One region of the Pseudoalteromonas sp. APC 3694 genome, then DNA from elsewhere that is predicted to be linked to it. Evidence: predicted binding sites of a transcription regulator. Region 1 holds the regulator's gene; each other region holds the start of a gene.
What was found. Region 1 encodes MetJ, which represses methionine synthesis genes. Its sites were predicted from a motif close to TAGACGTCTAGACGTCTA; they were not measured.
Positions count from the first base shown of each region.

Region 2: the regulator MetJ is predicted to act here: its motif matches at 2,128-2,145, upstream of QMA00_RS01645 (translation initiation factor).
Region 3: the regulator MetJ is predicted to act here: its motif matches at 1,117-1,134, upstream of metK (methionine adenosyltransferase).

Region 1 is NZ_JASDDE010000030.1:23,594-26,884, reverse strand. Features, by position in the region: gene QMA00_RS11505 (malic enzyme-like NAD(P)-binding protein) at 253-1,494, shown strand; gene metJ (met regulon transcriptional regulator MetJ) at 1,563-1,883, opposite strand; gene metB (cystathionine gamma-synthase) at 2,082-3,291, shown strand, end outside.
Region 2 is NZ_JASDDE010000002.1:135,945-139,235, forward strand. Features, by position in the region: gene QMA00_RS01640 (EAL domain-containing protein) at 1-1,554, shown strand, start outside; gene QMA00_RS01645 (translation initiation factor) at 1,569-1,898, opposite strand; gene QMA00_RS01650 (GAF domain-containing protein) at 2,147-2,806, shown strand; gene QMA00_RS01655 (amino acid aminotransferase) at 2,885-3,291, shown strand, end outside.
Region 3 is NZ_JASDDE010000001.1:186,499-189,789, forward strand. Features, by position in the region: gene tkt (transketolase) at 1-970, opposite strand, end outside; gene metK (methionine adenosyltransferase) at 1,236-2,387, shown strand; gene QMA00_RS00960 (hypothetical protein) at 2,526-3,071, shown strand; gene QMA00_RS00965 (5-formyltetrahydrofolate cyclo-ligase) at 3,090-3,291, shown strand, end outside.

The DNA of each region.
Region 1 (3,291 bases):
TTTAAGACTAAAAAATACGCTTTATAAAAATAGAATAAGGGCAAAAAGTACCTGTGTTTTTCATTTTTATGACGAATTTATATTTTAAAAATGTCAGGATAATCTAGGGAAGTTGCTGATAAATAACTTAAAATTAACAGTTCTAGCATATAACAGGATAGACCTGATATTGCTTGGAATTTAAAAATAATAAAGGTATCGTAGATTAAACTACCTCTCACTTTAACTTAAATTGCAGGATATAATCGCGTTATGTCAGATTTTCGTGAACAAGCACTACATTACCATGCCCATCCCGTTCCAGGTAAAATCAGTATTGAGCTGACCAAGCCCGCTGAGACGGTTAAAGACCTCGCGCTCGCATACAGCCCCGGTGTCGCAGAACCTGTTCGTGAAATTGCCGCTGATCCAGCAAATGCCTACAAATATACTGGTAAAGGAAATATGGTTGCGGTTATTACTAACGGCACTGCAATTTTAGGCTTAGGTAATTTAGGTCCACTGGCTTCAAAACCCGTTATGGAAGGTAAAGCGCTACTATTTAAGCGTTTTGCAGGGTTAGACTCTATAGATATTGAAGTTAAGCACCGTACTACCGAAGACTTTATTAACACGGTGGCTAATATTGCCGACACCTTTGGTGGAATTAATTTAGAAGATATTAAAGCGCCCGAGTGTTTTGAAATAGAAAAAGCGCTTATAGAGCGTTGTAGCATTCCTGTTTTTCATGATGATCAGCATGGTACGGCTATTGTAACGGCTGCGGGTATGCTAAACGCGCTGGAAGTACAGGGCAAAGCAATTGAAGATGCAATTATTGTATGTTTAGGTGCCGGCGCTGCAGCTGTTGCCTGTATGGAGCTTTTAATTAAATGTGGCGCGTTGCGTGAACATATTTATATGTTAGATCGCAAAGGAGTTATTCATACGCGTCGTGATGACTTGAATGAATATAAGCAATTATTTGCAAACAATACCGATAAACGTACTTTACAAGATGTAATTGAAGATGCCGATGTGTTTGTGGGTGTATCGGGCCCTAATTTATTAGCCCCTGAAGATTTAAAATTAATGGCTGATAGACCCGTGGTATTTGCTTGTTCAAACCCCGATCCTGAAATCGATCCGCAATTAGCACACGCTGCACGTAACGATTTAATTATGGCTACAGGTCGCTCTGATTATCCGAATCAAGTTAATAACGTATTGTGTTTTCCGTTTATTTTCCGTGGTGCGTTAGATGTACGTGCCAGTGAAATAAACGACGAGATGAAAATTGCTGCTGTAGAAGCAATCCGCAGTATTGCTAAAGAGCCCGTACCGGCTGAAGTGCTTACTGCCGCAGGCATCGACAAATTAGAGTTTGGTGCTAAATATATTATACCAAAACCAATGGATCCACGTTTGTTACCACGTATAGCTAAAGCGGTTGCGCAGGCGGCGGTTGATTCAGGTGTGGCACTAATTGATATGCCAGAAAACTACATGGCGTAATTGTTAAGTGTAAATTAGCGCAAAAAAAACCTCAGCATTTGCTGAGGTTTTTTTGTATAAAGACCCTTCTAGTCTTCATTTAAAATAGGCACTTCTAGTCCCATTTCTTGCATTATTTTCTTCACTTCTTCAGGTACTTTTTCTGCGTTATCTTTACGCAAATCATCATCATTAGGCAGCGGTTGCCCGGTAAACGCATGCAAAAACGCTTCGCATAAAAGCTCGCTATTTGTTGCATGACGTAAGTTGTTTATTTGACGACGAGTACGTTCATCAGTTAATACTTTTAATACATTTAGCGGGATCGAAACGGTGATCTTCTTTACTTGTTCGGATTTTTTCCCGTGTTCTGCGTATGGGTGAATATATTCACCATTCCATTTAGCCATAAGATGTATCGTTGCCTCAGATTATAAATTGCTCACACAGCATCAAAGCGTGTAAATATGCGTGAAATTCTATCGGTTTAAAAAAGATAGTCAAATACTAGTTATTTAGCTATCTAGACATTTAAATGTTTTGACATCTTAAATTGCATGCGCTACCTTTTAGACGTCTAAACATCCAAATTAGTAAAGGTAGCGAAAATGAGTGAAAAAAATAAGGCAACAATTGCTGTTCGTAGTGGAATAGAAGCCGACAAACAGCATGGTGCGGTTGTTCCACCGCTTTATTTATCAACAACTTACTCATTTGCTGACTTTGATACAAAGCGCCAATATGATTATGGCCGCAGTGGTAACCCTAATCGTGACATTTTGGCTGAGGCGCTCACGGAGCTTGAAGGTGGCGCTAAAGGCATTATTACCGCAACAGGCATGGCAGCCGTTCACCTAACAACACAATTACTTAATAGTGACGATACGTTAGTGATCCCTCATGACTGTTATGGGGGCAGCTATCGCTTATTTACTTCGCTAGAAAAGCGCGGCTTATTAAAACTAGAAGTGGTCGATTTTACCAAAAGCGACAGTCTGACACGCATCCTTGCTATTAAACCTAAGCTGATTTGGATTGAAACACCTAGCAATCCTATTTTACGCTTAACAGATATTAAAGCGGTAACTGATACAGCTAAACAGTGTGGTGCACTGGTTGCCGCCGACAACACATTTTTATCGCCAGCATTACAAAACCCGATTAAGTTTGGCGCTGATATTGTGGTGCACTCAACCACAAAATATATCAATGGCCATTCAGACGTTGTTGGTGGCGCGGTTATCGCAGCGACTGCTGAGTTAGGTGAAGAGTTAGCGTGGTGGGCAAATAACATTGGCATCACCGGCGCGCCATTTGATAGCTATTTAACGCTCAGAGGCTTACGTACTTTAAACGTGCGTTTAAGGCAACACCAAGAAAATGCACTCGCCATTGCACAGTATTTAGAACGCTCCCAGTTTGTTGCCCAAGTTTACTACCCAGGTCTTGAATCACACCCTCAACATGCGCTAGCTAAGGCGCAGCAGCTTGGCTTTGGTGCTATGGTTAGCTTTGATATAAAAGGCGATATAAACGATGCTGCAGCGTTTTTAACGCGTTTAAATGAATTTAGCTTAGCGGAATCATTAGGTGGAGTAGAAAGTTTGATTTGTCACCCTGCGACTATGACCCACGCCGGTATGGACGCAACCGCGCGTGCAGAAGCCGGAGTAGGCGACACGCTTATTCGTATCTCGGTGGGTATTGAAGATGTAAATGATTTACTCGCTGACTTAGACAGGGTATTTAATTTGGTGCGCCTAGGGCAAGCCAATCTCGGCCTATCGGCAAAAAGTGGTGCTAGTGAATCATTTGGTT
Region 2 (3,291 bases), on a different contig from region 1:
GATTTCTTGCGTCAGCCATTACTGACAATTATTGCCAATGAAATGACCATGTTGGTAGAGGATATTGACATTGATTTGCGTAATCGTAATTACTGGCGAGGAGATACGCTTATTGAAGCGCAAAATAAGTCGCCAATATGGGTATCGCTTAGTGTGTCACCTATTCGAGAAGACGGTGGTAAAATAACCAGTTACGTGGCATCAGCGCAAGATATTTCGTTTGTGAAAGAAAGCCAACGAAAAATGGAACAGCTCGCTTACTTTGACACACTAACCGGGCTTGCTAACCGTACATTCTTTAGAATGCAGCTCAGGAAGTCGATGGCGCTTGCTGAGAGAGGGCGTTACTCGTTTGCTTTATTTTATTTTGATCTGGATGAATTTAAGCGTATTAACGATACTTTAGGTCATGATGCGGGTGATCAGCTGTTAGTTGAAGTGGCAACACGCTTAAAACAGCGCTTACGAGCAGAAGATACCATAGCCCGTTTAGGTGGGGATGAATTTGCTGTTTTACTCAGTGGTATTGAACATCAAAAAGAAGCATCTGAAGTCGCTGACACCATACAAAAAACCTTAAACCAGCCGATAAAACTTGGCAGCAATGAAGTAATTGTCAGTGCAAGTATTGGCATCACCTTAGCACCATTTGATAGCCTAGAAGAAGATCAGTTACTAAAGCATGCCGACTTAGCCATGTATGAGGCCAAAGCCAAAGGGCGTAACACTTTCCATTTTTATAGCCAAGATCTAAATGCGGCAGCTAATGAACGATTATTCCTAGAAAATGAATTGCGTCATGCGATTAAAGAAAAGCAACTCACGCTACATTACCAGCCACAAGTTGATTGTCGCGATAATAGCGTGGTGGGATATGAAGCATTACTTCGTTGGTTCCATCCTACGCAAGGGTTTATTCCTCCGACTAAGTTTATTCCGATAGCTGAGGCAACGGGTTTAATTGTAGAGCTCGGTAAATGGGTGCTACAACAAGCGTGTGAGTTTACGAAGCGACTAGAACAACAAGGTAGAGCAAGTAATATGTCGATCAATCTGTCAGCAAGACAGTTTAAAGACGCAAGCTTAGTGCCTATGCTGAAAAAAATAATTATAGAGACGCAGATTAATGCTAAAAGTCTGCATCTTGAATTAACCGAAAGCATGCTGATGGGGAATGTTGAAGCAGCTATTGATCAGTTACATCAACTTAAAAAGTTGGGTATCTCAATTTCTATTGATGACTTTGGTACGGGTTATTCTTCACTGAGTTACCTTAAGCGTTTCCCTGTCGATATTCTTAAAATTGACCGTTCGTTTGTCAAAGATATACCTGAGGATGATAACGACATGGAGATCACTGCGGCCATTATTGCTATGGCACAAAAGCTGAAGCTTGATGTAGTTGCCGAAGGGGTCGAAACAATCGAGCAAGTTGAGTTTTTACAAAATAATAATTGTTTTATTGTTCAAGGCTATTATTTTAGTAAGCCAGTGGCTGAGGATGATATTCCCGCATTATTTGATCAATTAGCAGCGCTAAAAATTATTAAATAAGCAAGAATTGCGGGTTAACCACCCGCAATTTTTACTTTAAATTTTAATCCCTCTAAAATCGCTTTTAATTTGTCGCGATCATCACCTTGTACTTCAATAACACCTTCTTTTACTGCGCCCCCTTGGCCCATCTTACTTTTTATTGTTTTTGCTAACTTTTTCAAATCATGCTGTTGTGGATCAAGACCAACAACCAGCATTACACCTTTACCTTTTCGGCCTTTGGTTTGACGTTCTATGCGAATTGACCCGTCTTTAAATAGTTTTACATCCAGTTCTTTTTCTGGCTTTGGCTGATCAATTCGCCCTGTTGCTGTTGAATACACTAAGTGACTATCACTCATAATTAACCTACTTAAGATTGAATATAATAATGCGGCAAATAATAACAAATTTGTGAAGCAAAGGCGTAATTTTTGCACCTAAGCTGAACACCTTTTAATGCCCCCAAAGATAAAGCAACCAGTTTAAATACCGCAATTATATCTATGAATAAAAGTGTTTAAAGATTTTAAAAAAGCGCTTTAAATTGGCTAGCACTATAAAAACATCCATGCTACTATTTCGGCATTATAGATGTATGGACGTCCAAATGGTTAATTCTTACTTAGAGTATGCTCAACTTAATGTTGAGCCACAGTTAATTCACGCTGAGCTAGAAAAGCTTGAGCAATACCTAAATAAAAATGCTGCACCAGCCGTGCGTTGGGAATACCAAATTCCTGAGCTAGGTGAAGGTGGGGCATGTAGTTTATTTGGTTACCTACAGGATGAGCCGTTTAAACTAAGCGATTATGTCAGCCAAAGTACGCAAACAACTGAAAAATTAGCACAACTTCAGTTGATTGTTGACTATGTAATCGGAAACACCCAGTTAGATTGGTATGGCATCTATCAAAATACGGCCACCCCTGAAGGCGAGCAGTTATTAAAGCTCGCTTATTTTGGTGCACCGAGTCGCCCTTTATTTCCGCTCACTGCTGAATTTGCAACCGGCAGTAATAATGTGCAAGTGGCACTCAGTGGTAAAGGACGTGTCATTAATAATGTTGAGCAATATTTAGCCGCGGGTGGTGAGTATTACACCTGCGATCCGAAAGTAAAAGCAGAGGCCTGTTTACCACTATTTAATGCGCAAAAGCAGTGCATTGGCATTGTCGATGGCGAAGCCTTTAGCACGGATTTTTTTGATAATGCGACACTCGCGTTATTAATTGCATGCTGTATTAAAATTCCTCACTTTTTAGTGTAAATAACACTGGTCAATCGAGTGAGTTTTTATGTTAAGCTTAGCGCAACAGCTAACCCCTAAATAACGAAGAGATAGTCAATGTTCTCAGTATTAAAACCATTACCTACAGACCCTATTCTTGGCCTTATGGCGGCCTATAAGCAAGATACTAACCCAAATAAGATTGACTTAGGGGTTGGTGTATATAAAGACGAGCAGGGGAATACCCCGGTATTAAAGTCAGTAAAAAAAGCAGAAGCGTTTCGTTTAGAAAATGAAATGAGCAAATCTTACATTGGTCTTGCTGGTAACTTAGATTACTGTCAACAAATGGAAAATCTTCTTCTTGGTGAGCACCCGGCATTATTAGCTAATCGCGTACGCACAGCACAAGCACCTGGTGGTACAGGCGCACTTCGTGTTGCAGCAGAATTTATTGTACGTTGTAACCCAAACGCTACTGTATGGGTTACTAACCCAACGTGGGCTAACCACATTAGCTTATT
Region 3 (3,291 bases), on a different contig from region 1:
CTGCTGCTAGCTCTGGGTATGCTTTTTCATATGCGGCAAATTTTTCATCCCAGCTTGCTTCAAGCTGTTGGCCTTTTTCTTTGTTATCCCACTGTGCGTAAATGTCAGCAGGGATTTCAAATGCATCACCCGTCCAACCTAAGAACTCGCGAGACGCTTTAATTTCGTCATCACCTAGTGGTGCACCGTGACAATCGTGGCTACCTGATTTATTAGGTGAGCCGTAACCAATAATAGTTTTACAACAAATTAGTGTTGGCTTATCAGTCACGCTTTTAGCTTTTGCAATTGCTGCACTTACTGCATCGCTGTCGTGGCCATCAACGTCGCTAATTACATGCCAGCCGTATGCTTTAAAACGTGCTGGGGTATCATCACTAAACCAACCTTCAACTTCACCGTCGATTGAAATGCCGTTGTCATCCCAAAATGCCACTAACTTGCCTAGGCCTAATGTACCGGCTAGTGAGCATGCTTCATGAGAAATGCCTTCCATTAAACAGCCATCACCCATAAACGCATACGTGTGGTGATCAACAATGTCGTGGCCTTCACGGTTAAACTGCGCTGCTAATGCTTTTTCAGCAATCGCCATACCTACCGCATTTGTGATCCCTTGACCTAATGGGCCCGTAGTGGTCTCAATTCCTGGCGCGTATCCATATTCTGGGTGGCCTGGTGTTTTAGAATGCATTTGGCGGAAGTTTTTAATTTCATCCAGTGGCAAGTCATAACCACTTAAATGCAGTAGAGAATAAATTAGCATTGAACCGTGACCATTTGAGAGTATAAATCGATCTCGGTCAGCCCACTCTGGATTTGTTGGGTTATGTTTTAGATAATCGCGCCATAATACTTCTGCGATATCAGCCATGCCCATAGGGGCTCCAGGGTGACCAGATTTGGCCTTTTGTACTGCGTCCATTGACAAGACGCGAATAGCATTTGCAAGTTCTTTGCGAGATGGCATGAATTCTCCTACCTTTATATGTATTTGCGCGGGTATTTATTTATCCCCATTCTTACTTATTGTGGGGGCTGTGTGCAATTAAAAACCCATAAAAATAGGGCATTATGAATATTTTTTAAGAACCATTTACTATTAGATATTTTATTTAGACGTCTAGGCGTAAAAAAACTATGCAAGTTCATTTGTTTTAGATAAAATACGCGCCTTAATTTTTTAGCGCTAATACCGACGTTTGTGAAGCGCAATATTTGTGAGCATAATTACAATGGCAAAACATTTATTTACTTCTGAATCTGTTTCTGAAGGCCATCCGGATAAAATCGCCGATCAAATTTCTGATGCGGTACTTGATGCTATCCTAGAGCAAGACTCTCATGCCCGTGTAGCGTGTGAAACTTACGTTAAAACCGGTATGGTTATGGTTGGTGGTGAAATCACGACTAGCGCATGGGTTGATATCGAAGAAATTACACGTAAAACAGTACGTGAAATTGGTTACACACACTCAGATATGGGCTTTGATGCCGATTCGTGTGCAATTTTAAACACGATTGGGAAACAGTCTCCAGACATTAACCAAGGTGTTGACCGTACAAGCCCTGAAGAACAAGGCGCTGGCGACCAAGGCTTAATGTTTGGTTACGCATGTAACGAAACTGAAGTATTAATGCCTGCTCCAATTACTTATTCTCACCGTTTAGTGCAGCGTCAAGCTGAGGTTCGTAAAAGCGGCGAGCTTAACTGGTTACGTCCAGATGCAAAATCACAAGTTACATTTGCATACGAAAATGGCAAGCCAGTAGGCATTGATGCCGTTGTACTTTCTACTCAGCACAGCGAAGATGTATCGCAAAATGACTTAGTAGAAGCGGTAATGGAAACAATTATTAAACCAGTACTTCCTGCTGAGCTTATTACTAGCGCAACTAAATTTTTCATTAACCCAACTGGCCGTTTTGTAATTGGTGGCCCAATGGGTGACTGTGGTTTAACTGGTCGTAAAATCATTGTAGATACATACGGTGGCATGGCTCGTCACGGTGGTGGTGCTTTCTCTGGTAAAGATCCATCAAAAGTTGACCGCTCAGCGGCTTATGCTGCACGTTATGTTGCTAAAAACATTGTTGCTGCTGGCCTTGCTGACAAGTGTGAACTTCAGGTTTCTTACGCTATCGGCGTTGCAGAGCCTACTTCTATCAGTGTTGAAACATTTGGCACAGGTAAATTAGAAGAAGCGCGTTTAATCGAACTTATTCGTGAACACTTTGACTTACGCCCTTACGGCCTAATTCAAATGCTTGACCTTGAGCGCCCTATTTATCTACCAACAGCGGCTTACGGCCACTTTGGCCGTGATGAATTCCCATGGGAACGCACAGATAAAGCAGACGCACTTCGCGCAGCAGCTGGCCTGTAAGCCACCTAGCTAATATTAAAACGGCCCTTTTTAGGGCCGTTTTGCTATGTGTATTAAGTTAGTCATAAAACAGTCTCGAACTGTTTAACATTTTAGGTATATACTCTGCTTATACAATAAAGCGTGTTAGGGATAAAAATGGCCGACAATTTTCGTGTTATATTTGTAGGACTTGCAGAAGGCGCAGACAGCCAAGCAGTGACCAATGCACTGACAGAAAAACTAAAAACCTCACCTGAAAAGGTGGCGGCATTTTTTAATGGCAAGCCGCTGTTTGCTCCTAGCAACAAAGAGAAAGCCCTTAAGCAAGCTAAGTTACTTTCAACGCTGGGGATCAAAAGCAAACTTCAGCAAACAGCCCCTACACAAGCTACTTCTCAAAAAGCGCACGACAGCCAGCGAGATCAGCGCTTATTTGATGCCCTAGATTACATTACTAGTAGCTTAATTCGTCTTGAAGAAAAACTAGAAGATATTGAACAACGTCTCCCTGAGGTTGAATTATCATTACCTGATGAAAATGACGAACCATGGCAAGATGACGATTTAATGCTAGATGAGCCACTCTCTACTACGCCCAAAAAACGCAGTAACCTTGTTTTATATTCGCTGATTTCTACAGCCGTAATATTACTTATTGTGCTTGCTGTGTACTTATTATTTCCTAATTTATTCTCTTTTTGATCATGGTTTAGTTATTTAATGAGTAATAATCGCGCACAAATAAGACTCGATATTCGTAAAGCACGGAATAATCTATCAAAAAACCAGCAAGAAATAGCGGCCCACTCGCTTAAAGTGAATTTTATTCAATATTTAAAAAGCATGAACTCGGCCAAAAAAAGTCATGTCGCGCTTTATTTAAGCAATGATGGCGAATTAGATACCTCATTGTTAATTAATG